DNA from 2 places in the Streptomyces sp. CA-288835 genome. Region 1 is predicted to be linked to the other one. Evidence: riboswitches for the same ligand, from Rfam matches in the RefSeq annotation. Region 1 holds a riboswitch; the other holds the start of a gene.
What was found. Region 1 has a riboswitch for glycine ahead of gcvP (aminomethyl-transferring glycine dehydrogenase). Riboswitches for the same ligand answer to the same signal wherever they lie in the genome.
Positions count from the first base shown of each region.

Region 2: linked by a shared signal. The riboswitch ahead of gcvT (glycine cleavage system aminomethyltransferase GcvT) and the one ahead of gcvP (aminomethyl-transferring glycine dehydrogenase) in region 1 are both predicted to bind glycine.

Region 1 is NZ_JBNJMW010000001.1:8,733,032-8,748,000, reverse strand. Features, by position in the region: gene ACQEVY_RS39460 (DUF5999 family protein) at 326-532, shown strand; gene gcvP (aminomethyl-transferring glycine dehydrogenase) at 680-3,565, opposite strand; glycine riboswitch at 3,747-3,843, opposite strand; gene ACQEVY_RS39450 (PRC-barrel domain-containing protein) at 3,964-4,335, shown strand; gene ACQEVY_RS39445 (DNA polymerase IV) at 4,374-5,756, opposite strand; gene ACQEVY_RS39440 (MerR family transcriptional regulator) at 5,867-6,544, opposite strand; gene ACQEVY_RS39435 (bifunctional nuclease family protein) at 6,791-7,264, opposite strand; gene ftsR (transcriptional regulator FtsR) at 7,350-8,078, opposite strand; gene ACQEVY_RS39425 (FHA domain-containing protein) at 8,120-9,004, opposite strand; gene ACQEVY_RS39420 (DUF881 domain-containing protein) at 9,153-10,085, opposite strand; gene ACQEVY_RS39415 (small basic family protein) at 10,091-10,423, opposite strand; gene ACQEVY_RS39410 (DUF881 domain-containing protein) at 10,420-11,322, opposite strand; gene ACQEVY_RS39405 (mannose-1-phosphate guanyltransferase) at 11,411-13,906, opposite strand; gene ACQEVY_RS39400 (CDP-alcohol phosphatidyltransferase family protein) at 14,024-14,632, opposite strand; rRNA gene rrf (5S ribosomal RNA) at 14,785-14,901, opposite strand.
Region 2 is NZ_JBNJMW010000001.1:3,098,269-3,113,237, reverse strand. Features, by position in the region: gene ACQEVY_RS13925 (GNAT family N-acetyltransferase) at 1-488, opposite strand, end outside; gene ACQEVY_RS13920 (EF-hand domain-containing protein) at 641-853, shown strand; gene ACQEVY_RS13915 (non-reducing end alpha-L-arabinofuranosidase family hydrolase) at 1,028-2,455, opposite strand; gene ACQEVY_RS13910 (TetR/AcrR family transcriptional regulator) at 2,732-3,382, opposite strand; gene ACQEVY_RS13905 (MMPL family transporter) at 3,493-5,694, shown strand; gene ACQEVY_RS13900 (glycoside hydrolase family 25 protein) at 5,826-6,383, opposite strand; gene ACQEVY_RS13895 (NUDIX domain-containing protein) at 6,550-7,083, shown strand; gene ACQEVY_RS13890 (L-serine ammonia-lyase) at 7,070-8,437, opposite strand; gene glyA (serine hydroxymethyltransferase) at 8,550-9,812, opposite strand; gene gcvH (glycine cleavage system protein GcvH) at 9,827-10,216, opposite strand; gene gcvT (glycine cleavage system aminomethyltransferase GcvT) at 10,368-11,495, opposite strand; glycine riboswitch at 11,530-11,648, opposite strand; glycine riboswitch at 11,649-11,763, opposite strand; gene ACQEVY_RS13870 (AAA family ATPase) at 11,972-12,664, shown strand; gene ACQEVY_RS13865 (enhanced serine sensitivity protein SseB) at 12,910-13,686, shown strand; gene ACQEVY_RS13860 (enhanced serine sensitivity protein SseB C-terminal domain-containing protein) at 13,884-14,672, shown strand.

The DNA.
Region 1 (14,969 bases):
TCGGGTCGCGGGGCACACTGCTGCGCGCAGTGATGTACTGGCGACGCAGCGCAGACCCGGCCCATTCTGACTAGACCTATCCGACCATTGAGAACCACCCGAACGGGCAGCCCGGTTGGAATGAACCATCCGCACGAGTGGTGCGTCTTCAACCTGTGAGGAGCGTCACCGCGAAATCCCTGCGGGCTGACGTTTATAGGGCAACACTGGGTTCCGTACCGACTGACAACGGGGGGCGGCCATGAACACCACGTCTAGCCGCAGCACAGACAACAAGACGATCACCGATCTCACTGCCGAGACTACCCAGCGAAAGATCCCATCAATGTGCCAGCACAAGCCACCGTGTCCGACAGCCGACTCCGCCGACCGGGAAGCAGCGCTCCTCGTGGCGCACCACCCGGAGCAGGGATGGAGCCTGCTGTGCAACGGCGTCCTGCTCTTCGAGGACACCGGTGAGCTCCTGCCGGACGGGCGGATCATCGACCCTCACCGACCGGTGATCAGCGCGCAGGTGATGACCGCCGCCTGAGCCGCGCGGCCCACCGCGGGCGACGCCAGCACGCTGCTCAGCCATATTGCTCAAAAAGTTCGGACATACGAGGGGCCGGCCCGGGAGCTCCCGGATCCGGCCCCGACGCGTGTCCGCACCCGATCACACGTCTACTCGTCTGCTCGCCTACTCGTCGTAAGCGTCCAGCGGCGGGCAGGAGCAGACCAGGTTCCGGTCGCCGTACGCCTGGTCGATCCGCCGCACCGGCGGCCAGTACTTGTCCGCGGCCGACACTCCGGCCGGGAAGACGGCCTCCTCGCGGCCGTACGCGTGCTCCCACGTGCCGCCGAGCACGGCCGCCGTGTGGGGGGCGTTCCGCAGCGGGTTGTCGTCCGCCGGCCACTCCCCCGAGCCGACCCGCTCGATCTCCGCACGAATCGCGATCATCGCCTCACAGAACCGGTCGAGTTCGGCCAGATCTTCGCTCTCGGTTGGCTCGATCATCAGCGTCCCGGCCACCGGGAACGACATGGTCGGCGCGTGGAACCCGTAGTCGATCAGTCGCTTGGCGATGTCGTCGACGCTCACGCCGGTCGCGTTGGTCAGCGGCCGCAGATCGATGATGCACTCGTGCGCCACCAGCCCGCCGGGACCGGTGTAGAGCACGGGGTAGTGCGGTTCCAGCCGCTTGGCCACGTAGTTCGCGCTCAGCACGGCGACCTGCGTGGCCCGCTTGAGTCCCTCGCCGCCCATGAGGCGTACGTACGCCCAGGAGATCGGCAGAATCCCAGCGGAACCCCAGGGAGCGGCCGAGATCGGGCCGACGCCCGTCTCGGGGCCCGCGGCGGGCTGCAGGGGGTGATTCGGCAGATACGGCGCGAGATGCGCGCGTACACCGACCGGGCCGACGCCCGGACCGCCGCCGCCGTGCGGGATGCAGAACGTCTTGTGCAGGTTGAGGTGCGAGACGTCACCGCCGAAGCGGCCCGGCTTGGCGAGGCCCACCAGCGCGTTCAGGTTGGCGCCGTCCACATACACCTGGCCGCCCGCGTCATGCACCTGCGCGCAGATGTCGGCGACATGCTCCTCGAAGACGCCGTGCGTCGAGGGGTACGTGATCATCAGCACCGCCAGCTCGTCGCGGTGCTGCTCGATCTTGGCGCGCAGGTCCTCGACGTCGATCTCGCCGTCGTCGGCGGTGGCCACGACGACGACCTTCATGCCGGCCATGACGGCGCTCGCCGCGTTCGTGCCGTGCGCGGAGGACGGGATGAGGCAGACGGTGCGCTGCTCGTCGCCGTTCGCGCGGTGGTAGCCGCGTACGGCGAGCAGGCCGGCCAGCTCGCCCTGCGAACCGGCGTTGGGCTGGAGCGACACCTTGTCGTAGCCCGTGACCTCGGCGAGCTGCTCCTCCAGCTCACGGATGAGCGTGAGGTAGCCCTGCGCCTGCTCGGCGGGCGCGAAGGGGTGCAGCTGCCCGAACTCCGGCCAGGTGACCGGCTCCATCTCAGTGGTGCCGTTGAGCTTCATGGTGCAGGAGCCGAGCGGGATCATGCCGCGGTCGAGCGCGTAGTCACGGTCGGCGAGGCGCCGCAGATAGCGCAGCATCGCGGTCTCGGAGCGGTGCTGGTGGAACACCGGGTGCGTGAGGTACTCGTCGGTGCGCAGCAGCGCGGCGGGCAGCGTGTCCTCGGCGGAGGCGTCCAGGGCCTCGATGTCACCCTCAACACCGAACGCGGTCCAGACGGCGCCCAGCTGGGTCCGCGTGGTGGTCTCGTCGCAGGCGATGGACAGCTGGTCGGCGTCGACGAGGCGCAGGTTGACCCCGCCCTCGCGCGCCGCCGCGACGATCTCGGCGGCCCTGCCCGGCACCCGGACGGTGAGCGTGTCGAAGTACGCCGCGTGGACGACCTCGACTCCGCCCGCCTTCAGACCGGCGGCGAGGATCGTGGCGTACCGGTGAGTGCGCTGCGCGATCGACCTGAGGCCCTGCGGGCCGTGGTAGACGGCGTACATCCCGGCCATCACGGCGAGCAGAACCTGAGCCGTACAGATGTTGCTGGTCGCCTTCTGCCGGCGGATGTGCTGCTCCCGCGTCTGCAGGGCCAGCCGGTACGCGGTGTCGCCGTCCGCGTCCAGTGAGACCCCGACGAGACGGCCCGGCAGGTTGCGGGCGAACTTCTCGCGCACCGCCATGTATCCGGCATGAGGCCCGCCGAAGCCCATTGGCACGCCGAAGCGCTGCGTCGTACCGACCGCGATGTCCGCGCCGAGCTCGCCCGGCGAGGTGAGCAGCGTCAACGCCAGCAGATCGGCGGCGACGGTCACGATCGCGCCCAGGTCATGCGCCTGCTCGATGACGGGCTTGATGTCCCGTACGGCACCGGAGGCGCCCGGGTACTGGATGAGCACGCCGGTCACACCGCGCTCGGCGACCTCGGCAGGAATGCCCTCAGCGAGATCCGCGACGACGACCTCGACGCCGATCGGCTCGGCGCGCGTCTCGATGACGGCGATGGTCTGCGGCAGCGCGTCGGCGTCGACGAGGAAGACGCCGTTCTTGACCTTGCCCACGCGCCGTGACAGCGCCATGGCCTCGGCGGCGGCGGTGCCCTCGTCGAGCAGCGAGGCACCCGACGTCGGCAGGCCCGTGAGGTCGGCGACCATGGTCTGGAAGTTCAGCAGCGCCTCAAGGCGGCCCTGCGAGATCTCCGGCTGGTACGGGGTGTACGCGGTGTACCAGGCCGGGTTCTCCATGACGTTGCGCAGGATCACCGGCGGCGTGAACGTGCCGTAGTAGCCGAGCCCGATCATCGAGTCGAGGACTTCGTTACGGTCCGCGAGGGAGCGCAGCTCGGCGAGAACCTCGGCCTCGGAACGCGCGGCCGGCAGCCCGAGCGCCTCGGCGTCCTTGATCACATCCGGCACCGCGGCGGCCGTCAGCTCCTCGAGCGAGCCGTACCCCACCTGCGCGAGCATCTTGGCCCGGGCCTCGGTGTCGGGCCCTATGTGGCGCTGCTCGAAGGGGATTCCCCGTTCGAGCTCGGAAAGCGGAATGCGATGGGCGGTCATGTACGGAGGCCTCCTGGTCTGAAACGACCTTCGAGGGCACCACGGAGCGGGTGCCCGGACGGCCTCCCCCTCTGTCATCTCAACCTGAGAGCTTCACCGGCCCGCCGGCGTACGGCGTCCCGGCTTTCACCGTCGGTGAGAGCGGAAGCCGTCAAACACCCGCTCTGCTTTCCAGAGTGGCCTCGTCCGCGCGGTACGTGGGCCTGAGAGATTCCGGGGAGGATTTGCTCCTTCGGCGCCTCCGATGATGCCTTGGAGGACTCTCCCGCACGGGGTCAGCGGCCGTTGACAGCGTACCAGCGGGCATCCCCCGAGTGGCCGCCCGCCGCAAAGTGCCCTTTCGTAGTGCGTATGGATGCGTACTCCTGACGGATGAGTTGCGAGCAGCTGGAGGGCCCGTGCAGACCGACATCGATCCGCGCAACCTGATCGGCCGCAAGGCCTTCGACCGCGACGGCCACAAGATCGGCACCGTCGACGAGGTCTATCTCGACGACGCGACCGGTACGCCGGAGTGGGCGGCCATACGCACCGGCCTGTTCGGCAGGGACGCCTTCGTGCCCCTGGAGCCCAGCGAACTGGTCGAGGGCGCCCTGCGGATCCCCTTCGACCGCGCCCTGATCAAGGACGCCCCCGACTTCGGCGTCGGCCGCCACCTCTCACCGGAACAGGAACTCCAGCTCTACCACCACTACGGCCTCGACGTGACACCCCCGCCTCCCCCACCGGACCGCGACTTCGGCCACTTGGCAGGCTCGGACGAGTCCTGAAGCTCCGCTCCACTGGAGGCCAGTTCGACGGCTGCGGGTCAGTCCGCTTGCGAGGCCTCCTTGGGTCTTCGTCGCACCAGCGGGAGCGGTTCCGCAGGCTCCAGCTCCGGATCGTCGACCCGGAAGGTGCGTACGCGCCCAGGCTCGGAGTCGGGCGTCTCGAACCGCACCGTGACCCGCCCGATCCCACTGCCCTGCACCCACCCGTGCCCGAACTCCGCATGCCGTACGTCATGCCCCGCGGCCCAGCGCCGCAAGGCGGGCGCCTCTTGCTCCCCGGCCGACTCCTGCGGCTCGTCGTGCGCCGGATGCTCCGGCTCCCCCTCGTGTGCCCGTGCCTCCTCCTGTGCCTGAACCTGGGCGAAGAGATCCTCCTGCGTGTAGTCGGCAAGCCCCGAGACCCCGACTCCCAGCAGCCGTACGCCTCCTGTGGTGTCCACGGACTCCAGCAACCTCGCGGCCGCCTCCCGCACCACCGAGGGGTCGTCCGTGGGCCCCCGCAGCGTCTCGGAACGGGTCAGCGTCGAGAAGTCGTACCGCCGCACCTTGAGCACGATGGTCCGCCCCGACAGATGCGCGCCACGCAGCCGCCGCACACACCGGTCGGCGAGCCGCTGCACCTCCATCCGCACCCGCACCCGGTCATGGATGTCCACGTCGTACGTGTCCTCGACAGACACGGACTTGGTGTCCCGCTCGGCCACCACGGCCCGCTCGTCGTGCGCCAGCGCCATGGCGTACAGCCCGGTCCCGTGGGCCTTCCCGAGGAGCCGTATGACCTCGTCCTCACCTGCCTCGGCGATCTCCCCGACCGTCGTGATCCCGGCCCGCCGCAGATGGTCCCCGGTGGCCGGCCCCACCCCGGGCAGTATGCGCACCGACATGGGAGCGAGCAGTTCGCGCTCCGTCCCCGGATCGATCACCACCAGCCCGTCCGGCTTGGCCTGCTCGGAGGCGATCTTCGCCAGCATCTTGGACGCGGCGAGCCCCACCGACCCGGTCAGCCCGGTGACGGCCCGGATGTCCGCGCGCAGCTTCGCCCCCGCCAGCCGCGCCGAAGCCTCGTCCCAGGCTGCTCCCCCGGCCTCCAGATCGACGAACGCCTCGTCCAGACTCAGCGGCTCCACCAGCGGCGACAGCTCCCGCAGCAACCCCATGACCTGCTCACTGATCTCCCGGTAGAACCCGAAACGGGGCACCAGATACGCGGCGTTCGGCGCCAGCCGCCGCGCCTGCGCCATGGGCATCGCGGAATGGACCCCGAAGACCCGGGCCTCGTACGAGCAGGTCGCGACCACACCGCGCGGCCCGAGCCCACCGACGATGACCGCTTTCCCGCGCAGGCTCGGCTTGGCCGCCTGCTCCGCCGAGGCGAAGAAGGCATCCATGTCGAGATGCAGGATCGTGGGCGCGGTTCTCACATCTCCGATGCTGCCCTACGCCACTGACAATGGCCTCGTACGCAGGAACCTTCGCCTCTCGGTGCGCAGATCCCGGGCCCTCGATATGTGGGCCCTTCTGGACCGCTCGCTCAGACCGCGCGGTTGCGGCGCCTGGCCAGTTCATCGGCGGGATGGTGCCCGACGAGCGTCTCGCCCGTGTCGACGCGCTCCCCGTGCAGCTGCGAAAGCGCGCTCTCCACGTCCCGCCAGACCACTCCCACGGCGATCCCGAAGATGCCCTGCCCACCCTGGAGCAGCGCATGGACCTCGTCGGGCGAGGAGCACTCGTAGACCGTCGCCCCGTCGCTCATCAGCGTCATGCGCTCGAGGTCACGGAATCCGCGCTCCCGCAAGTGCTGGACGGCGGTACGGATGTTCTGCAGCGACACACCCGTATCGAGAAACCGCTTGACGATCTTCAGGACGACGACGTCCCGGAAGCTGTACAGCCGCTGCGTCCCCGACCCGTAGGCGGGCCGCACACTCGGCTCGACGAGGCCCGTCCGGGCCCAGTAGTCCAGTTGCCGGTAGGTGATGCCCGCGGCGGCGCAGGCCGTGGGACCGCGGTAGCCGATCTCCTCGGAGGTCACCCCGCTATCGCCCGACACCGGTTCCGGCCGCTGCTGCGGAGCATGATCGGCCACGCCGCCCTGCTGGGGATACCCCCTGCCCGGGCCGAGCCGAGAGCTTGGGGGAGGGTACGGGCCGCTCTCCACCGGACTGCGTCCGGGGGCGCCCCCAGCCGTACCGTCGCCGCTGCTTCTCACGCCGACCTCCGTCCCCTTGACCTGCCTTCTCGACGGTAGGCAGTCACCGGGGGTGCGTCAACGACCACCGCACTCGGCACGCCGAGTGATAATCACCCTAAGAGTGGTTTCCCGTGCCTCACCGCGGGGAAAGGCTAGCCGAATGCTCTCGGCGCGACCCCCGCACGCCCTGTCGTCCGGCGGCCCCGGAGGGTCACGGGATATGCGTCCCGAAGCCGGGGCCCAGGTGGTGCGGGCCGGGCCGGATCACTGGCTGTTGGTGCCGAAGTCCTCGGGCGAGATCTGGTCGAGGAACTCGCGGAACTTCTCCACCTCGTCCTCCTGCTCGTCCGGAATCGCGATCCCCGCGTCGTCCAGCACCCCGTCGCTGCCGTAGATCGGCGTTCCGGTGCGCAGCGCCAGCGCTATGGCGTCGGACGGCCGGGCGCTGACCTCGACCCCGCTGGCGAACACCAGCTCCGCGTAGAACACACCGTCCCGTAGGTCTGTGATGCGTACTTCGGTGAGCTCCTGGCCGACGGCCTCCAGCACGTCCTTGAACAGGTCGTGGGTCAGCGGTCGCGCGGGAGCCATGCCCTGCTGTGCGAAGGCGATCGCCGTCGCCTCCCCCGGCCCGATCCAGATGGGGAGGTAACGGTCGCCTCCCACTTCACGCAGGAGCACGATCGGTTGGTTGGAGGGCATTTCGACCCGGACACCTACGACGTCGAGCTCGTTCACACAGCAACCCTAGGCCGTGCTCGGCATCTTTGGGTAGTCGAGCACGGAACGGGCGGCCGATCCGGCCTCGGCACAGGCCTCCGGTTCAAGGCAGCCGTACGCCGAGCGCGGACTGCACCAGCGCGGCGTGCAGCTTCACCGCGAGTCCCGCCAGCTCCTTGGTGCGCGCCTCCGCATGTGCCCTGGTCTGCGGATTGCGGTGCAGACGCAGCGGGGCTACGACCTGGACGACGAGCCCGGCCTCACGGTCGGCGGCGGCCTTCACGGCGCGCAGATGCCGCGGCTCGATCCCGAAGCGCCCGAGTTCCACGACAAGGCCAGCCACGGTCACCGCCTCGGCGTCGTAACCCCCTTCCGGCAGCGGCGTGATGAGGCCGTACGACTCCCACTCGTCGAGCTCCTGCTCATCGATCTCGGCGGCGGCCAGCAGCTCGGCCCGCCCGATCCGCGCCGCGGTCAGCCCCTCCGGCTCGTCGGCAGGCTCCCCGTCACGCTGCCGCCCCAGCGACGGCAGCTGCACCGCCTCACCACGCTCCATGGCGTCCAGATGTTCGCGGATCACCTTCAGGGGCAGATAGTGGTCCCGCTGCATCCTCAGTACGTGGCCCAGGCGCTCGACGTCTTCCGGGCTGAACTTCCGGTATCCCGACGGGGTCCGCTGCGGCTCGATGAGCCCTTCCGACTCCAAAAAGCGGATCTTGGAGATGGTGACTTCGGGGAACTCCTCGCGCAGCACGTTCAGCACCGCGCCGATACTCATAAGCCCACAGGCGGCGGCGCCGTTCTCGGCACCGCCGCTCGGTGTTCGAAGCATGGCCCTTCCCTGGGGTCCCCCGGACGGATTCTGGGGGAGGGTCAGATTCCTCGCTGGCTCGCATAGAAGACCAGCCGGTACTTGCCGATCTGTACCTCGTCGCCGTTCGACAGCGAGACGGAGTCGATCCGCTCCCGGTTGACATACGTGCCGTTCAGGCTGCCGACGTCCGCCACGGTGAAGGTGCCGTCCGGCTGCCGACGGAACTCCACATGGCGACGCGACACGGTCACGTCGTCCAGGAAGATGTCGCTCTGCGGGTGCCGGCCCGCCGTGGTCAGGTCGCTGTCCAGCAGGAAGCGGCTGCCCGAGTTGGGGCCACGGCGCACCACCAGGAGCGCCGAGCCCAGCGGCAGCGCGTCAACGGCCGCCTGCGCCTCGGGAGAGAGCATCGGCATCTGTGTCTGGCCGGTGGCCTCGGCGTCATAGGATTCGATGCCCGAGATGGAGATCGTCGAGGTGGTCTCCGAGGGGCGCTCGGCTGCCGCTCCGGCCCGCAGGGGCGCGCCACAGTTGGAGCAGAACCGGCTGTTCTCCGCGTTGCGATTCCCGCACCTCGTGCACACCAGGGCCGACATGGACGGATCCTCCTGCCGCGGCTGTCCTGCCTGGGCATTGGACGCGTACGGATCGGGGGAGAACCCTCCACCCGCACTTGAGGTTGACGGTTCCCCGAAACCTATGCGGCCGGACTGGGCAGGGTCAACAGACGGCGCGCCCTGACCACCGGGAATGTCACCACCCTGGCCACCGAGCTGATCTCGGAACAGCGGGCGGTCTCCCTGCCCTTCGGCATCCTCATGGCGCGACGCGCGATGCCGGGCAGTAGCACTGTCGCTGCCCTCTTTCGCGCTCTTGCCAAACCACTTCGCAAACAACTTCACGGGCGATTCCCCTTGACCGAAACAGACCCGCCCGTGGGGCAGGACGAACCCTGATTACACACACCGGTCGAGCCGGACATCTTCACAACGTCGGCATCCACCAGACAGTTTCCACCACGCACCACCCATTCGGTGCGTCGACCCCCCGCAACGTCATGCCCTCGACGAGCGGCCCGCATGCGCCCCCGCCTCACTGGGAGGACGACCGAGCGTAGTCAGGCTGCTTCGCCGGTCGCAAGGCATCAACGATGATCTTGTTGGAGCGTTCCACCGTGACAGTGGCCTGCTCCTTCTCCAGAGTCTGCACCACTCCGCCGGGGATGTTGAGTGCCGGTTCGAGGTCCTGCGGCTTGCCGATGACCTTGAAACGATAGGGCGCGCTGATCTTGTTCCCGTCGACGCTCACTCCGCCTCCGCTCGCGTCCGTCAAGTAGGTGCTGGCGACGACCCGTACGCCATTGACCTGGATCGCCTCCGATCCGGCCGCGCGCAATTCCTGGATCGCGTCGAGCAGCATGTCGGCCTCGACCGTCCCCTTCGTGTCGTCGATGGTCAGCGTGATGCCGGGCCCCTGCGCCGCCACGGTGCCCGCGAGTATGCCGAGCTGCTTCTCCTTCTCGACCGTCTGCTTGCGGGCCTCCTCGGCCTGGTCCGAGCTGTTCTCCAACTCGGTGCGCTGATCTTCGAGACCCTGCTTCTCCTCTTCCAGACGCTGAGTTCGGTCATCCAGTTCATCGAGGATGCGTACGAGATCTTCCTGACGCGCGCCGCGCAGCGCGCCGTCGCCGTCGCTGTTGGACGCCACCTGAACGGCCAGGCCGAAGCCAAGACCGAACAGCAGGAGGGCGACGATGAACTGCGCACGCGAGAGACGTGGCGGCCACAGACCGTTCACCAGCCGCTGACGACCGGACAGTGGAGGCTCGGGCTGCTCCGGCTCGGCCTCCGGTGACTCGGAGGCTTCGCGTTCCGGCTCCTGACTCGACGTCTGAGGGGCCTCGCCGTTCGGCGTCTCCCGGGCCTCAGACTGCACCTCTTCGGGCAGCTTCTTGCGCAGTGGGTTCTCGAGGGCCGCCTTGGGGGCCTTCTCGGTGGTCTTGTCGGTCTCGTCCTGGTTACTCATCTGCCTCACGCCCGGAATACGTGCCGGCGGATCGCCGCGGCGTTGGAGAAGATGCGGATGCCGAGGACGACCACGACGCCCGTGGAAAGCTGAGCGCCGACGCCGAGCTTGTCGCCCAGGAAGACGATCAGCGCGGCCACCACGACGTTGGAGAGGAAGGACACCACGAAGACCTTGTCGTCGAAGATGCCGTCGAGCATCGCGCGCAGCCCGCCGAACACGGCGTCGAGCGCCGCGACCACGGCGATCGGCAGGTACGGCTCGACCACCGCCGGAACTTCGGGACGGACCAGCAATCCAGCCACGACTCCCACGACGAGGCCCAGTACGGCGATCACGATGTGCCCTTCTCTGTGCTCGGTTCTGCTGTTCGTACGATCACGCTCGGCGCGGCGGGCAGCCGGACGTCGTCCTCGACGGAAAGGGCGGTCCGGATCCCGTAGCTCTCGTGCAGCGCCTCCAGATACAGCCCGTCGGCACTGCTCTCGAATGCGCTGCTCAGCCCCTTGCCGTCGCCCACCGCAAGCACCGTGTACGGCGGCACCATCGGCTTGTTGTCGACCAGTATCGCGTCGCCCGCCGCCCTGATCGCGGACAGCGCCGTCAGCCGCTGCCCGTTGATCGAGACGGCTTCGGCACCCGATGCCCACAGCCCGTTGACGACCCGCTGCAGATCGCGATCCCGTACGCGCCCGGTGTCGGAGAAGCCCGATGTCTCACGCGCGTCCCCGTCACCGCTCTGGTCGGCTGCCTGCGCGTCATCGACGACCAGCTTCACGCCGGGACCGTGCACTTCGACTGCTCCCGACAGGATGCCGACCAGCTCACCCCGTTCACCACCGTGCTGCTTCAGCGCCTCACGCTGCCGAGCGCCCACGTCGTCACGCAGTTCGTCGACATCGTCCTCGAGCTCGTCGGCCACCGCGTTCTCATGGTCGATACGGTCGATGAGTTCCTCGCGCTCCTTCGCGACAACCGGAGCCTCGATCCGCGCCTGTGCCGCCCCCACGGTGACCACCAGGGCCGCCAGTACCAGTCCGACCGCGAGACCGACCTTGGCCCGCAGGGTCTTCGGCATGCCGCCGGCATTCTCGGCCTTCTTGCGGGCTGCCGCCTCCGCATACCCCTCGTCCAGGCTGTGGTCCATGACGTTGGTGAGGAGCGACATGGAGGCGTCCGGCCGCGGAGGGCGCGTGGGGGTGCTCCGAACGGGGGGGTGCTGCGGCATGCCGCACATCGTCGCACGTCGCGACCGCCACCTCCGAATGACCCCGTCGACGTGCCGAACGGGCCCCATGGGGGCGCCGTTCGGCACGCGCGCGTGCTCAGCGCCCGGCGCTGTCCACCACGGACGACCACTCGTCGAGCAAGGCCTGGGCGGACGCGTCGTCGGGTCCCTCGGCCCACAGATGCGTGGCTGCTTCCGCAGGGTCGGGCAGCACCATCACCCAACGCCCGTCGGTCTCCACGACCCGTACGCCGTCAGTTGTATCGACAAAGCGATCCCCGGCGGCCTCCACGACCCGGCGCATCACCAGGCCCTTGACGGCCCAGGGAGTCGCCAGATCGCGCTTGAGTACGTGCGCCCGCGGAATCCGCGCGTCGATCTGGCTGAGAGTGAGCTGCGTGCGCGCCACCAGACCGATGAGCCGTACGAAGGCCGCCGTACCGTCGAAGACGCTGCTGAACTCCGGCACGATGAACCCGCCGCGCCCATCGCCCCCGAAGATCGTCGAGTCGTCGCGCCCGACCCGTGTCAGATCATCCGGCGAGGTCGTCGTCCAGTCGACCTGAGTCCCGTGGTACGCGGCGACCTGCTCGGCAATCCTTGTGGTGGTCACCGGCAGTGCCACCCGCCCACTGCGCCGCTCGGCGGCAACCAGGTCGAGCATCACCAGCAGCGCCCGGTCGTCCTCGACGATCCGCCCCTTCTCGTCGACGAGCGAGAGCCGCTCACCGACCGGGTCGAACCGCACCCCGAACGCGGCCCGCGCCGAGGCCACGATCTCCCCGAGCCGCACCAGCCCCGACCTGCGCGCATCCGCTGTCTCGGTCGGCCTTGACTCGTCGAGACCTGGATTGATGGTCAACGAGTCCACACCGAGCTTGCCCAACAGACTCGGCAGCACCAGTCCGGCGCTCCCGTTCGAGGCATCCACGACCACCTTCAGCCCGGATTCAGCAATCCCAGTGGTGTCGACATTCCGGAGCAAGGATCCGGTGTACGAGTCGAAGACGCTGGCCGGAAAATGCAAGTCCCCGATCTCGCCCGGGAACGCACGCCGGTACTCCTGCCGCGCAAAAACCCGGTCCAGCTTGCGCTGACTCGCCTGCGACAGATCCGCCCCACGCCCGTCGAAGAACATGATGTCGACCGAGTCCGGAACCCCAGGCGTCGTCCGGATCATGATCCCGCCGGCACTGCCCCGCGCGGTCTGCTGCCGCGCCACCGGCAGCGGTACGTTCTCCAGGTCCCGTACGTCGATGGCGCTGGCCTGAAGTGCCGAAATGACCGCCCGCTTCAGCGCACGAGCACCCCTGGAGTGATCGCGGGCCGTGGTGACCGTGGAGCCCTTCTTGAGCGTCGTCGCGTAGGCCCCCGCGAGTCGCACGGCGAGTTCCGGAGTGATCTCCACGTTGAGAATCCCGGAGACCCCGCGGGCACCGAAGAGATGTGCCTGACCGCGGGACTCCCAAATGACCGACGTATTGACGAAGGCGCCGGCCTCGATGGTCTTGAACGGGTAGACGCGTACGTTCCCCTGCACGATCGATTCTTCGCCGACGAGGCACTCGTCACCGATGACGGCGCCGTCCTCGATACGCGCGGCACGCATGATGTCGGTGTTCTTTCCGACGACACAGCCGCGCAGATTGCTGTGCTGGCCGATGTACACGTTGTCGTGCAGAACGGCCTTGTGCAGAAAGGCTCCGCTCTTCACCACGACGTTCGAGCCGACGACGGTGTGCTCACGGATTTCGACGTCGGCCTCGACCTTGGCGTAGTCCCCGATGTACAGCGGCCCCCGCAGCACTGCGTCGGGATGCACCTCGGCGCCCTCCGCCACCCACACGCCGGGCGAGATCTCGAAACCGTCGAGCTCGACATCGACCTTGCCCTCCAGGACATCGGCCTGTGCCTTCACATAACTCTCGTGCGTACCGACGTCCTCCCAGTATCCCTCGGCGATATAGCCGTAGATCGGCTTGCCCTCCTTCATCAACTGCGGGAAGACATCGCCGGACCAGTCGACGGGAACATCAGCCTCGACATAGTCGAAGACTTCGGGCTCCATCACATAGATGCCCGTATTCACGGTGTCCGAGAAAACCTGGCCCCAGGTCGGCTTCTCCAGGAAGCGCTCGACTTTGCCTTCTTCGTCGACGATCGTAATGCCGAATTCCAGCGGATTGGGTACCCTCGTCAGACAGACTGTGACGAGCGCGCCCTTTTCCTTGTGGAAATTGATCAACTCGGTGAGATCGAAATCGGTCAGAGCATCACCGGAGATCACAAGAAATGCATCGTCCTTCAACGCCTCTTCGGCGTTCTTGACGCTGCCGGCAGTACCGAGTGGCTTCTCCTCGTTGGCATAGGTGAGCTCCATTCCGAGCTCTTCACCGTCGCCGAAGTAGTTCTTGACGAGCGATGCCAAGAACTGAACAGTAACGACGGTTTCGTTGAGTCCATGCCGCTTGAGCAGCCGCAGCACATGCTCCATGATCGGGCGATTGGCCACGGGAAGAAGCGGCTTGGGCATGCTCGAGGTCATAGGACGAAGGCGTGTGCCTTCGCCTCCGGCCATCACGACGGCCTTCATGTCGGAAGCGTCCTCCTTGAAGAGATGACGGTCTAGCCGACTTCACCCGTCCCAGATTGTCCCGCACATTCGGTCTGCGGGCCATCAGAGGCCACTACGACTGCCCATTCGGCGAGCTCAATCGGCCATGGCGTCCGCGCGGACAAGGCGGCGGACCTGAACCACGTAGAGGATCCCTGCCCACCAGTAGAGCGTTGTACCCCATCCTGCGAACGCCCATCCGAAAATAGCAGCGAGTGACGCGATCCATCCACTTCCGTCACTGAGCAACAGCAACGGGAAGGCATACATCAAGTTGAACGTAGCTGCCTTCCCAAGGAAGTTCACCTGCGGCGGCGGATAGCCATGGCGCCTGAGGATGCCCACCATCACCAGCAGAACCAGCTCTCGCGCCAACAGGACGGCCGTCAACCAGAGTGGCAGAATCTCGCGCCAGGTGAGACCGACCAAAGTCGACAGAATGTAGAGCCGGTCGGCCGCGGGATCGAGCAGCCGGCCGAGACTGCTGATCTGGTTCCAGCGCCGGGCGAGCTTGCCATCCAAATAATCGCTGATCCCGCTCAGCATGAGCACCAGCAGCGCCCACCCGTCGCTCTTGGGCCCGCCGAACTCAGGCCGGAGGATCAACCACAGGAAGACGGGCACGCCTACAAGGCGCGCCATGCTGAGGATGTTCGGGATGGTGAGGACCCGATCTGTCTGGACGCGGGTCTCCTGGACCTCCACCCGGGGGCCTCCTGTGGGAGCGTGCCAACGTTGCCACCTGACCTTACCCGCAGGCATCTCCCTGCGGCGCGGAGGGGGTTCGGGTAGCACCCTGGAAACAAAAGAGCTCCGGTCGTTGGACTTATCGTCCAACGACCGGAGCTCTAAAGGGAGTTCGGCGGTGTCCTACTCTCCCACAGGGTCCCCCCTGCAGTACCATCGGCGCTGTAAGGCTTAGCTTCCGGGTTCGGAATGTAACCGGGCGTTTCCCTCACGCTATGACCACCGAAACACTATGAAACACGCAACCGGCAACCGTCCTGTGGCCCAGGACAGGGGTTGTTCGTGGTTTCAGAAC
Region 2 (14,969 bases), 5.6 Mb from region 1:
AGCCCCCGGTGCCGTACGGACTCCTCCACCTCGACCGCGACCTCGAGCCGCCCCGCCACCCCGCGCCCCAGGACGAGTACGCCACCGTCGGCCGCCCACACGCGCACCTCGTCACGCCGCTTGCGGGCGCGGGCGACCCGGGGATGGTCGGGGTCGCGAAGCTCGGACAGGGCGAGCGACGGCGGACCCGGCACGGGTGCGGCGACGGCCAGCAGATCGATGGTGTCCGTCGTACGGCCTGTACGGTCCATGAACGCCGCCAGAAACCGCGGATTCATGGCCGCGGCAAGCGCATCGCAGTCCAGCGACCGCAGCAGCGAACGCACCCACTCCGGATCCTCGTCCGTGAACACGACGGAATGCGCGGTGAAGGCGATGACACCCGCATCCCGCCGCCCATGCTGCGGCACAACGGTGACCCCGCCGTCCGCAGGCGGGAACTCCCCACGGGTCGCCGCATCGAGAATGCCCTGCAGCGTGTCAGTCATGAGGTCCCCTCTTCACCGGCTTCAGTCTCCACGCCTGGCAGGCCCCAGACTCCACCGCGGTGGTCGCCGCGATCCGTTCCCGGCCCGCCGGTTAATCTGACTTCCGACAGCAGGACTTGGTTGACAGCACACAGTACGAAGGGGCGGACCCGGTGGCGGACGTCGAGGAAGCACGTAAGCAGTTCCAGCGGATTGACACGGATGGCGATGGCTTCATCACCGCCGCCGAGTTCAAGACCGCCCTGGCCCAAGGCGGCGACTGGAACGTCACCGAGTCCGTGGCGGAGTCCGTGATCGCCGACCGGGACCTCAACGGCGACAAGCTCCTCTCGTTCGACGAGTTCTGGAACTACCTGGCCAAGTGAGCCGAGGATGGGGGCGGCGTCCGTCGGTTGGAAGAGAGGAACCCCAGCCGGCGCGCGGCTGGGGTTCCTCAAGGCGGCGGGTATCGGTCAGCAGGTGGAGTTGCCCACGCCGTAAACCGCTCGTCTACGCGTCGGCGGACCGCACCACATCGCGATCACCGTGGGTCAGGCGGGTCAGCGCTGCAGGGTGAGCAGGCCCGGCCGGTACGGCAGTTTCTGGTAGTCGGTGCCCCCCGGTGTGTTGGTGGGGAGGCCCTGGTAGAGGAACTGCAGGTTGCAGGGATCGATGGTCATGGTCTGGTCGGGGTTGTTGCGGATCAGGTCACCGTGGCTGACGCCCTGGGCCCAGGTGGAACCGCTGTTGGCCTGGCCCGCGAAGGGGCTGCTCTCGCTGCCGGCCTGGACGGTCCACGGACCGTTCAGGCTGGAGGCGGTGAACGAGCGGAAGTAGCGGTTCGAACCCTGCGCCTCAACGATCATGAGGTACTGGTTCTGGCCCTGGACCTTGTAGACCTCCGGCGCCTCGAACAGAAGGTCCCTGTTTGCTTCGCTCATGATCGTCGTGTACGAGGAGCCGAAGTTGCCCGGGAAGTTCCCGATCGGCAGGCTCGCTTGGTAGATCTTGCCGTTGTCACCGGCGAAGAACAGGTACATGTTCTGGTCGTCGGCGATCATGGTCGGGTCGAGCGGGGCGCCGTCATCGCCGGCGGGGAGGCTGCCGGTGAACAGCGGCTGCCGGGCGGACCAGCCGTTGGGGTTGGTGGGGTCGCTGGACGTGCGGTAGTAGAACGGCCACTGACCCCACTGGTCCACCATCACCCAGATGTTCTTGGGCGCGAAGTAGAACAGTTCGGGCGCCACCGCCACGGGCTCGTTCATCGCGGTCTGGCTGGCCGCCCCCATGTCCGACCAGTTCGTGAAGGGACTGAACGCCGTCGAGCCCCACTTCGTTCCGTCGGAGGTGGTCGCGTAGACCAGGTGCTTGCCGTTGTACTTCACGGTGGCGAAGTCCTTCAGCGCGACCTGCCCGTTCGCCGGCTCCGCCAGCGGACCCGTCGAGGTCCACCTGTAGGTCGACGGAAGAGCACACGCGTTGCTCGCCCCGGACAGGCCGGTCCACTTCTGGTTGGCGCCGCCGTGGCACGACCAGAGCTGCACCCCCGTGCCGTTGGCCTTACCCCAGCCCGAGACCTCCAGGCACAGCCCGGACCGCACGCCGACGATCGTGCCGTCGGGGTTCACCCGCCACTGCTGGTTCTCAGTGCCGGTGCACGTCCAGATCTGCACCGGGGTCCCGGGCGTGGTGCCGCCGTTCCGGGCATCCAGGCACTTGTTGCCGTACACGGTCAGCTGGTTGCTGTCCGTCAACGTCCACTGCTGGTTGGTTCCGCCGTGGCAGTCCCAGATGTGCACGTTCGCGCCGTCGGTCTGGCTGAAGCCCGACACATCGAGGCAGCGGCCGGAATCAACACCGCGCAAGTCGCCGGTGGTGGCCGCCTGAGCCGGGCTGGCGACGAGCAGCGCCGCCAACGCGGCCAAGGCCGCAACCGCGGCGGCGAGTACTGCAGAGGGATGTCTGTGGCTGAAACTACGTCTGTGCATAAGGACCTCGTCATCCTTGAGCATGCGGCTCCGGTTTGTCCCGTGAGGCTGTTCCGACGCCGGTGTGGTGCGGCCCTGAATGTTCGATATGCCGAACTAGGGTCGAAGTGTCGAGCGATTGGGATGATTGAGGTTCCGGTGAACAGCGTCAATACCTCTCGCACAATTCGCGAGCCGAAACATCCGCATTGAACCAGGAGGCTTCAACTTCCGTGGTTGTACGGGTCTTTGGCGTGAGGGGCGGGGCCGCGGAGCCAACCCCCTGAGACGCGACACCTATCGGACAAGGCCCGCCACGATCGTGGTGATGGTGCGTTCGACGACCGCGTCGCGCTGATCGCCGGGGAGGCCGGCGAGGGGCCCGTCAAGGATGAGCAGCGAGAGGCCGTGGACGGTCGACCAGGCGGCGACCTCGGCGGCGGGCCGGTTCTCCGGCCGCATCCGGCCCGTGGCCACGAGCGCGTCGAGCGTGTCGGAGAGCTCCACGAACGCCGCGAACTCCGGCCTGTCGTCGGGGGCTTCGAGGCCGGTGAAGGCGTCGGGCTCCTCCGTGGCCGTACGGCAGAAGGCGGTACGGAAGAGCCCCGGGTGCTCGATCGCAAACCGTACGTAACCACGCCCGATCGCCTCGGCCCTGCGCACGGCCTCCTCCCCGGGGTCGTCGAGCCGGGGTCGTGCGTTCAGGGTCTCGGTCATCGACGCGGCGAGCGCCTGCTGGCCACGGGCCTTCACGGCATGGAGGAGATCTCCCTGGCCGCTGAAGTGGCGGTATGCGGCGGTGGGTGACACGCCGACGCTGCGGGCCGCTTCGCGCAGGACGACCCGCTCGGGGCCGCCCTCGGCCGCGAGTTCCACGGCGGCCCCGATCAGCGCGTTACGGAGATCGCCGTGGTGGTAGCGGGACTTGCCGCCAGTGATCGCTCCCATGGCTCCATCCTGCCTGATGACTCCATCCTGCTCCGAAAGCCGAAGTTGACGCCGTTAACATCCTGTGCCATCGTCGATGTTAACAGCATAAACATCTGGGGGCGATCACCGTGTTTGATCGAATTTCCGAGCTGGCCCTGCACCGGGGCCGACTTCTACTGACACTGACCGTGGTGGCCGTGGTCGCGATGGGGGCCATCGGCTTCGGGGCGTTCGGCAAGCTGTTGGGCGGCGGCTTCGAGGATCCGAACGCGCCCTCGACCCGCGCCCAGGAGCTCATCGACGAGAAGTTCGGCGGCGAGACCAATCTGGTCCTGCTGGTGCGGGCCGACGACGGCGACCTCGGTTCCGCCGACGCCGAACGCGCGGGCCGCACCCTCACCTCGGAGCTCAACGGCGAGCCCACCGTGGCGAACGTGATCTCGTACTGGGACACCGGCGCCGCCACGCTGACCTCCCGGGACGGTGACGCGGCGCTGGTGCTGGCCCACGTCAAGGGCGACGACACCGAACAGGGCGACAACGCCTCGGCGCTCATCGACGAGTACACCGGCGATCGGAACGGGCTGAGTGTGCAGGCCGGCGGAAACGCCGCGGTCGGTGACGAAGTACCCACTCAGGTCGCCAAGGACCTCGCGCTGGCCGAGGCGATCGCCGTACCCCTGATCCTCATCCTGCTCGTGATCGCCTTCGGCAGCCTCGTCGCGGCACTGCTGCCCCTGGTCATCGGGCTGATCGCGATCGTCGGCACCTTCGCCGAGCTCTATGTGCTCGGCAGCATCACCAACGTGTCGGTGTTCTCGATCAACCTCACCACCGCCCTCGGTCTCGGCCTCGGCATCGACTACGCCCTGCTCATGATCAGCCGGTTCCGCGAGCACCTCGCGGAGGGCGCCGACGTTCCCGAGGCCCTCCGGCACACCGTACGGACGGCCGGGCGGACCATCGTCTTCTCGGCGGCGACCGTCGCCGCCGCACTCGCCGCCCTGCTGGTCTTCCCGCAGTTCTTCCTGCGCTCCTTCGCCTACGCGGGCATCGGCGTGGTGGTCATCGCCGCCGTCAGCGCCCTGCTCGTCGTCCCGGCGCTGCTCGCCGTGCTCGGCCACCGGGTCAACAGCGGCCGCCTGCCCTGGGCGCAGACCGTACGCAGCGCCGAGGCGCCCTTCTGGGGCCGGCTGGCCCGCACGGTCATGCGCAGGCCCGCGCTGACCGCACTTCCGGTCCTCGGGATCCTGCTGCTCGCCGCGAGTCCCCTGCTCGGCGTCACCTTCGGCACGCCGGACGAGCGAGTACTGCCGGAAAGCGCCCAGAGCCGGCAGGTCGCCACCGAAGTTCAGCGCGACTTCACCGGCAGCGACGAATCGGCGGTGCAGATCGTCACGACGGGGCCCGTGGCCGCGGACGGGCTGCGCTCGTACGCGACTGAGCTGTCGCGGCTCGACGGCGCCGTACGGGTCGAGACGTCCGCCGGCACCTTCAGCGAGGGCCGCGCCACCCCGCCAGGGCCTGCGAACGCCGCACTAGGTCGGCCCGACGCCCAGCGGATCACGGTCGTCACCGGCCTCACCCCCAAGTCGGACGAAGCCCAGGACCTGGTCAAGGACGTACGGGCAGTGGATCCGCCCGCCGGGACCGAGACACTGGTCGGCGGCACCGACGCGCGCCTCGTCGACTCCAAGGACTCGATCGCCGACCGGCTCCCGGCCGCCATCGCTCTCGTGGCGGTCACCACATTCGTACTGCTCTTCCTGTTCACCGGCAGCGTGGTGCAGCCACTGCGGGCGCTGGTCCTCAACGCCATCAGCCTCACCGCGGCCATCGGCGTGATGGTGTGGATCTTCCAGGACGGCCACCTGTCGTCGCTGCTCGGCTTCACGCCACAGCCGATGGACACCTCCATGACGGTGCTCATGTTCTGCATCGCCTTCGGTCTGTCCATGGACTACGAGGTCTTCGTGACCAGCCGGATCAAGGAACTGCACGACGCGGGCGCCGACACCGAGACCGCCGTCACCAGCGGGCTCTCGCACACCGGACGGATCGTGACCATGGCCGCCGGCCTGCTCGCGGTGAGCTTCTTCGCCTTCGGCACGGCCCAGGTCAGCTTCATCCAGATGTTCGGGCTCGGCAGCGGCCTGGCTATCCTGATCGACGCGGTGGCCGTACGCGGGGTACTGGTCCCTGCGGCCATGCGCCTCCTCGGCCGTACGGCCTGGTACTCGCCGAAGCCGCTGCGCGCGGTGCACGGCCGGCTGGGCCTCACCGAGGGCGCGCCCGCCGAGAAGGAGGAGCGGACGCCCGCCAAGGTCTGACCCTCTGTCGGCGTGCAGTTGACACAGGCGCTCGGCCGGGACTCCCGGCCGAGCGCCTGCATCAGGACGTCAGGACGCCGGGACGTCGGGACGCGGCACCAACTCTGAACCCTGTCGCATGAGTAGGCGGGTCAGCCGCCCTGGGCCCATTCCTTCAGTGCGGCTTTGCTGCTGAAGTCGGCCACGTTCTTGTCCAGCGGGTTGTCGGTGTACTGGTGGAAGCGCCACTTGGCCTGGATGCGGGGTTTGCCGGCAGTCACGTAATCGGCGATCCACAGGCCGTCGCCCGCGTACGAGGTGCTGTCGTGGTTCAACCAAAAATTCCGGTTGCAATACAGGATGGTGCGGTGATTGGGCCGCAGTTCCTTCACTTTCCGGATGAAGCGGTCCTTTTCCGAGTTGCTCGCACGCGTGCCCTCGCTCGTCGTTTCCCAGTCCACGGCGAGGATGTCGCCCGCCTTTTCCGGGGCCTTGCTGACGAAGTACTCGGCCTGGGCCGTGAGGTTGCCGGGCCAGAGGAAGTGGTAGAAGCCGACCACGCAGCCGGCGTCGCGGGCTCTCTTCGTCTGGGCAGCCAGCTTGGGGTTGGTGTACGTACGGCCCTCCGTCGCCTTGACGAAGACGAAGGACAGGCCATCGGTGTCGTACGAGGACGACTGATGGGAACTGACATCGATGCCGCGCAGCATGGGGGGATCCTCCGTGCGGTGGGGGAGAGGGAAGAGGGGGCCGGGAAAGCCGCAACTACCTTGGGTTTTCCCTTACTTCAGACGCCTCACCCTCGTATGGCTGTTCTGTCGAACGCAGGCGCAAAGCCTAAACTGCCCATCCACCGGCCGACGAAGGGACGTAACCGTGGCTCAGCGGTCAACCGAGGACGAGCCCATTGCCCTCAAGCCCGCCCTCGAATCGATGACCCGGCTCGTCGCCGCCGTCATCGTCCACGACAAGGCCACCAACCGCGTCGTCCTCCTCCAGCGCGGCCAGAACGCCAAGTTCGCCCAGGGCATGTGGGACCTCCCCGTCGGCAAGAGCGAACCCGGCGAACCCATCACCGAAACCGCCGTACGCGAGCTCTACGAGGAGACCGGCCTCACCGTGAAGCCGGAGTCGCTGAAGGTCGCCCACATCATCCACTGCGCCTGGGGCGTCGAAGCTCCCAACGGCTTCCTCACGGTCGTTTTCGCCGCCCATGAATGGTCTGGCGAACCCGAAAACCGAGAACCGCGCAAGCACGCCCAGGTGCGCTGGGTTGACGTCGAGGCCATCCCCGGCGAGTTCGTGAGATCCACCGCAAGTGCCCTCCACAGCTACCTCAAGGGTGGCCCTCAGGTGTTCCTGGACGGCTGGACGGTAGAGAAGGGGGCGAGCCCTCTCAGCACTCGATGATGTTCACCGCGAGTCCGCCCCGGGCGGTCTCCTTGTACTTCACGCTCATGTCGGCGCCGGTGTCCTTCATGGTCTTGATGACCTTGTCGAGGGAGACCTTGTGGGAGCCGTCACCGCGCATGGCCATCTTGGCGGCCGTGACCGCCTTCACGGCGGCCATGCCGTTGCGTTCGATGCAGGGGATCTGGACCAGGCCGCCGACCGGGTCGCAGGTCAGGCCGAGGTTGTGTTCCATACCGATCTCGGCGGCGTTCTCGACCTGTTCCGGGGAGCCGCCGAGGACTTCGGCCAGCGCACCGGCCGCCATCGAGCAGGCGGAGCCGACCTCGCCCTGGCAGCCGACCTCGGCGCCGGAGATGGAGGCGTTCTCCTTGAAGAGCATGCCGATGGCTCCGGCGGCGAGCAGGAAGCGGACGACTCCGTCTTCGTCGGCGCCGGGGACGAAGTTGAGGTAGTAGTGCAGGACGGCCGGGATGATGCCCGCCGCGCCGTTGGTGGGGGCGGTGACCACGCGGCCGCCCGCCGCGTTCTCCTCGTTCACGGCCATCGCGTAAAGGGTGATCCACTCCATGGCATGGGCCAACGGGTCGCCCTCCGCGCGGAGTTGGCGCGCGGAGACGGCGGCGCGGCGGCGGACCTTCAGGCCGCCTGGCAGGATGCCCTCGCGCGACATGCCGCGGGCCACGCACGCCTGCATCACCCGCCAGATCTCCAACAGGCCGGCCCGGATCTCGTCCTCGGTGCGCCAGGCCCGTTCGTTCTCCAGCATCAGGGCGGAGATCGACAGGCCAGTGTCCCGGGCCAGACGCAGCAGCTCGTCGCCCGTACGGAAGGGGTACTTGAGGACCGTGTCGTCGAGCTTGATGCGGTCGGCTCCCACCGCCTCCTCGTCCACGACGAAGCCGCCGCCCACCGAGTAGTACGTCCTCGTCAGGAGTTCGGCGCCGGCAGCGTCGTACGCCCAGAGCGTCATGCCGTTCGCGTGGTACGGCAGCGTCTTGCGGCGGTGCAGGACCAGGTCCTCGTCGAAGGAGAAGGGGATCTCCCGCTCGCCGAGCAGGTTCAGGGACTTCTCGGAGCGGATCGCGTCCACGCGTTCGTCCGCCGTCTCGACGTCCACGGTCCGCGGGGAGGCGCCTTCCAGGCCGAGCAGTACCGCCTTCGGGGTGCCGTGGCCGTGGCCGGTAGCGCCCAGGGAGCCGTACAACTCGGCGCGGATCGAGGCGGTCGGGGCCAGCAGGCCCTCGTTCTTCAGGCGGTGGGCGAACATGCGGGCCGCGCGCATCGGGCCGACCGTGTGGGAGCTGGACGGGCCGATGCCGATCGAGAAAAGGTCGAAGACCGAGATGGCCACGGTGACTCCTCAACTACAAGGTGGTGCATGGGGTGGGGCACCGCGCACGTACGTCCAGTGTGCGCGGTGCCCCGAAGAAAGCGCCCGAACAAGGCGCCCGGAACGTACGGACCTACTTCAGACCGGCGTACAGCGGGTGCTTGTCGGCCAGCGCGGACACCCTGGCCTTGAGCGACTCGGCGTCGTAGACGGGCTTCAGCGCCTCGGCGATGATGTCCGCGACCTCGGCGAAGTCCTCGGCCGTGAAGCCGCGGGTGGCGAGGGCGGGCGTACCGATCCTGAGGCCGGACGTCACCATCGGCGGGCGCGGGTCGTTCGGGACGGCGTTGCGGTTGACGGTGATACCGACCTCGTGGAGGCGGTCCTCGGCCTGCTGGCCGTCGAGCTCGGAGTGGCGCAGGTCGACCAGGACGAGGTGTACGTCCGTGCCGCCGGACAGTACCGAGACGCCGGCCGAGGTGACGTCGTCCCGCATCAGGCGCTCGGCGAGGATCCGCGCGCCGTCCAGCGTGCGCCGCTGGCGCTCCTTGAACTCCTCCGAGGCCGCGACCTTGAAGGAGACGGCCTTCGCGGCGATCACATGCTCCAGAGGACCGCCCTGCTGACCGGGGAAGACAGCCGAGTTGATCTTCTTCGCGAGTTCGGCCGTGGACAGGATCACGCCACCGCGCGGACCGCCCAGCGTCTTGTGGGTGGTGGTCGTGACGACATGCGCGTGCGGGACGGGGTTCGGGTGCAGACCCGCCGCGACCAGGCCCGCGAAGTGCGCCATGTCGACCATCAGGTACGCGCCGACCTCGTCCGCGATACGGCGGAAGGCGGCGAAGTCCAGCTGCCGCGGGTACGCCGACCAGCCCGCCACGATCAGCTTCGGCCGGGACTCCTTGGCCAGCTTCTCGACCTGGGCCATGTCGACCTGGCCGGTCGCGTCGTCCACGTGGTACGCGACGACGTTGTAGAGCTTGCCGGAGAAGTTGATCTTCATGCCGTGGGTCAGGTGCCCGCCGTGCGCCAGGTTCAGGCCCATGATCGTGTCGCCGGGCTTGAGCAGGGCGAACATCGCGGCCGCGTTGGCCTGGGCGCCCGAGTGCGGCTGCACGTTGGCGTGTTCGGCGCCGAAGAGCTCCTTGATCCGCTCGATGGCGATCCGCTCGACGACGTCTACGTGCTCACAACCGCCGTAGTAGCGGCGGCCCGGGTAGCCCTCGGCGTACTTGTTGGTGAGGACCGAGCCCTGGGCCTCCATGACCGCGACCGGAGCGAAGTTCTCCGAGGCGATCATCTCCAGGGTGGACTGCTGACGGTTCAGCTCGGCGTCGACGGCGGCGGCGACGTCCGGGTCGAGTTCGTGCAGGGGCTGGTTCAGAAGCGACATCAGTCAGGAGTCCTTCAGGAGGCGGAGTCGGAGCCGGAGAATTCGGTGTACTCGGCCGCGGAGAGCAGGTCCTTCGGCTCCTCGGCGATCCGTACCTTGAACAGCCAACCCCCCTCGAACGGGGCCGTGTTCACCAGCGCCGGGTCGTCCACGACGTCCTGGTTGATCTCGGTGACCTCACCGGTGACCGGCGAGTACAGATCGCTGACCGACTTCGTCGACTCCAGCTCACCGCAGGTCTCGCCCGCGGTCACCGTGTCGCCGACCTCGGGGAGCTGTACGTACACGACGTCGCCGAGCGCGTTCGCCGCGTACTCGGTGATGCCGACCGTCGAGACGCCGTCCTCGGCGACCGACAGCCACTCGTGCTCCTTGCTGTAGCGCAGCTGCTGGGGGATGCTCATGGCCTGAATTCTCCTGTACGCGGGGGAAGGGTGATGAACGGGTTGTCGTGCGTGACGGGACCGCGGATACGACACGAGACACGACACGCGGATACGAGACGGCACACGGGAACGTACGCCACGTCGGCGTGCCGCCGAACCGCGGGCGGGACTACTTCTGGCGCTTGTAGAACGGCAACGCCACGACCTCGTACGGCTCGTGACTGCCCCTGATGTCCACGCCGACACCCGGCATGCCGGGCGCGGAGTGCGCGGCGTCGACGTACGCCATCGCGATCGGCTTACCGAGGGTCGGCGAGGGCGCACCGGAGGTGACCTCGCCGACGACCTTGCCGTCGGCGACGACCGCGTACCCGGCGCGCGGGACGCGGCGGCCCTCGGCGACCAGGCCGACGAGGACGCGCGGCGGGTTCTTCTCAGCGCGCTCGGCGGCCTCGGCGAGCGCCTCGCGCCCCACGAAGTCGCCCTCCTTCTCGAACTTCACGACCCGCCCAAGCCCCGCGTCGAAGGGGGTGAGCGAGGTCGACAGCTCATGCCCGTACAGCGGCATGCCCGCCTCCAGGCGCAGCGTGTCCCGGCAGGACAGGCCGCAGGGGATGAGGCCCGCCGAGGATCCCGCCTCGGTCAGCGCCTGCCACAACTTCTCCGCGTCGGCCGGGGCGACGAACAGCTCGAAGCCGTCCTCGCCCGTGTAGCCGGTCCGCGCGATCAGGGCCGGGACGCCGGCGACCGTGCCGGGCAGACCCGCGTAGTACTTCAGGCCGTCCAGATCGGCGTCGGTGAGCGACTTGAGGATGGTGGGGGACTCGGGGCCTTGGATCGCGAGCAGCGCGTACGCGTCACGGTCGTCGCGTACGACGGCGTCGAAACCCCCACGAGCAGCGGCGCGCTCGGTCAGGGCGTCAAGGACCACCTGGGAGTTGGAGGCGTTGGCCACCACCATGTACTCGGTCTCTCCGAGCCGGTACACGATCAGGTCGTCGAGGATGCCGCCGTCCTCGCGGCAGATCATGGTGTAGCGGGCGCGGCCGACCTTGACGCTGCCGAGGTTCCCGACCAGCGCGTAGTCGAGCAGCGCGGCGGCCTCCGGTCCGGTGACGGTGATCTCGCCCATGTGGGAGAGGTCGAAGAGACCGGCCTTCGTACGGACGGCCAGGTGCTCGTCGCGCTCGGAGCCGTACCGCAGCGGCATGTCCCAGCCGGCGAAGTCGGTCATCGTGGCGCCGAGCGAACGATGCAGGGCATCGAGGGCTGTGCGGCGTGGAATGGTGCTGCTCATCGGACGGGCTCCCAAGGCATGACGGCGAGGTCGTTCCTCCCCATCTGTCATCGGAACCTGAGAGGTTCGCCATGACCTGTACGGTCAGTGGCTTGCACCGTGGGTGGAGCCGCCGCCCTGACTACCAGGAGACGACCCGCTTTTCAGATGTGCCTCGCCCGCGCGGTAACGGGGCCTGAGAGATTCAAGGGAGGGACTTGCTCCTTCGGCGCCCGGACACCCGTACACCTTCGTGTACACGTACCCGGAACTCTCCCGCGCGGATTCAAACGGCCGGTATGCAGTTGGCGCGCACATCATCGCACGCATCGGTGCGGCACGGCAGGGGGGTCATTCACAGCGGGCCCACAGGCGTTCACAGTGATCTGTGACGGGCCTGTGGCAGGGCAAGAACGAAAACGGAAGGCTGCGCGCATTACCTTCTCTTTACACTCGACGGGGATGGGTCTCCCGACCCGATGGGGAGGACGAACAGCGTGAACAGGACCACGGCTTACGCGACCGGTGCCGCCGTCGCACTGCCCAAGCAGCCCGCTGTCCCGGCTGCCCCGGCCAGGGAGGCGTGCGGCCCGTTCCCGGCGCCCGTCGTCCGTGATCTACGGGAGCGGGCGGGACGCAGTCCGCACGGCCTGCGCTTCGGCGCGGCTGATCTCGTCGTCGTCACGGGCCTGCCGGGCAGCGGCAAGTCGACCCTGATGCGCCGCGCCGTGACGGGCGTACGCATCGACTCGCAGGACACCCGCGACCGCTGGGACCAGCGCCTGTCCCGGTTTTTGCCGTACGCGGTCTACCGCCCTCTCGTGCGTGCCGCGCACTACGCGGGCCTGCGCCGCGCCCTGCGCTCCGGCGAGGGCGTCGTCGTGCACGACTGCGGCACCCAGGCCTGGGTACGCAACTGGATCGCCCGCGAGGCCCGCCGCCGCGGCGGCACGCTGCATCTGCTGCTCCTCGACGTCCCGCCGGACACGGCCCTGGACGGCCAGCGCGAGCGCGGCCGCGGCGTCTCCCGGTACGCCTTCGCCCGGCACCGCGCCGCGGTCGCGCGGCTGTTGCGCTCCGTGGAGAAGGGCGACCTGCCGGAGGGCTGCGGTTCGGCGGTCCTCATCGACCGGTCGGCGGCGGATGTGCTGCGGCGGATCGACTTCGGTGACGGGCGCTCCGCTGGGTGAGGCGGTTCTCCGCTGCGGGTGCGTTGTGGCTGGTCGCTCCCCCACTCTCGACTCCGCTCGAGCGGGGGGACCCCCATCGCGGCGGAGCCGCAAATGTCACAGCCCCGCGCCCCTAAGAGGCCTGCGGCCTCCTTAGGGGCGCGGTAACGAACCGGAGCTCGGGCAGTCGCTCTGGTGGGCGCTAGGGTTTTCCGGCGCAGCGGTTGCTGTGCCAGCAGTGGTTTTCGAGCAGGTGGTAGAGGCAGATGGACTTCCCCGCACAGGCGCACCCTCATCCCCATGTCGGCTGGCCCGGCAACGAGTTGGAGGAGGTGCTCGCCGCGTCCCTGGGCGCCCCGGCGGGGGCGTCGGCTGGGGCGCGGATCGTGGAGGTCCTCGGCCGGAGCTTCCTCTGGGTGCCCCTGCCGAACGGCGGTGGCCCGCACAGCGGTCCGCTGGACCTGCCCGCGATGGAGCTCGACGGACAGGCGTACGTCCCGGTCTTCAGCTCGGAACAGCAGCTCCGGCAGATCGCCGGCGACCACATGTCGTACACGATCGCGCCCGCCGTCGAGTTCGCACGCGGACTGCCGCCGCAGGTGGGCATCGCGGTGAACCCGGAAGGCACGGTCGGCGTCCCGCTCCCTCCGCCCGCCGTTGCCGAACTGTGCCGAGCCGGCCGCACCGAACTGGACGGTCCCGCAGGCGGCGGCCGAGTCCGCCTGTACGAGCCCGACTGGCAGCACGACCCGGTGGACTTCCTCAACGCCGCAGCGACCGAGTTCGAAGCCACCGGCACCGTAAGAACGGCCCGCCGCTGCCTGGCAGCCATCGAAACAGCGGACCCGGTCCTGTTCATAGGCGTAGAACTGACCTCCTGGGACCCGGAAGCCCGAGCCCGCCCCCTGGACGCCCTGGGCAGAGCCCTAACCCGAGCCCCATCCCCCTGGCCGGTAAACCTGGTCTTCCTGGAAGCAGCAGTAGACCCAGTAACCACGTGGCTACGAGAACGGGTCCGCCCCTTCTACCAAGCCCCGCTATAGCGGGCGCCCCGTCGGGGGCGCCCGCTAGGGGCGCGGGGAACTGCGCGACAAGCCACAACGGACCCGCAGCCCGCAATCAACAAGGAGCCCCGAGCTCAAATCGGCACTTACAGCGGAGGCCAGCTCACAACGGTTCAGCCAGCGCAGCGCATAAGCTGGTTTCATATCCGAGTCAACTTCACGAAGGGGCGGTACAGGTGAGCGCCAGCGGCATCGCGGCCGGGCAGGTCGAGCACATGCTGCGCCAGGTCACGCCCGGGCGTTACGACGCCTACGAGGCGCTCCTGCGGGCGCTCGCGACCCCCGGCGGTGGCCAGATCTGGATGCTGCTCTGGCACGGCCAGGCCGGCTCACCGGACGCCCAGTACGGAAACATGGAGGTGGAGGGCTTCAGCTACGCGCCCTGTGTCACCTCCGCCCAGGAGCTCTCGGCCAGCGGCTGGAACCGTTCGTACGAAGTCGTCGACGGCCTCGATGTGGCCCGCACCCTCTACCCCGATCACTACGGCCTGTGGCTGAATCCGCACGCCCCCGGCGGCGGCGTCGGCGTCCCCTGGCTCGACCTGCGCCGTATCGCCACCGGGATGGAGCGGCAGCCCGCAGGCCCGCTCCGGATGGCCGAGCCGAGCATCGAACTCCCGCAGTTCTACGCCCTCCTCGCGCAGAACGCGCATCGCACCGCCGCCGTGCGCTCGCTGCGCCGCGCCTGGGTGCAGCCCGCGCTCGGGGCGCCGTATCTGGCCATCGGCCTCGATGTGTACGACACGAGTCCGCCCGCCGTGGACTCGGTGCGGGCGATGATGCAGCAGTCGATCAGCGCCGTACCGGAAGGGCTGCCGGTGTCGACCGTCGCGATGTCCGACGAGTACGACCCGGTGGCCATGTGGATGCGGGCCATGACGCGCCCGTTCTACGACCGCGAGGCCCACGCGGCCCCCGCACAGGCACCGGTGGCGGGCGGCTACGGCTACCCGGATTCTTACTGACCTCTTGTTCAGGCCCTCTGGTCCTGCCGGGCTCGTACTGCCACCCTCGTACTGACGCTCCGTCGGACTCTGCCCGGCCCCCGGCTGATCCCGGCTGACGCGGGCTCACCCCGCCGGACCTGCTCCGTTCGGCTTCTGTTCGACCTCGATTCGACTTCGCATCCGGTTCGGGTTTATTGTCCCGATCTACGCGGGTAAACGCGGCGTGTGACTCTTGAGTATCAACTGTCCCGCGTCCGCACCCCGTTGCATACCGTTCGGATAACGGAAAGTCCCAGACAGCATCACGTTTAGGCA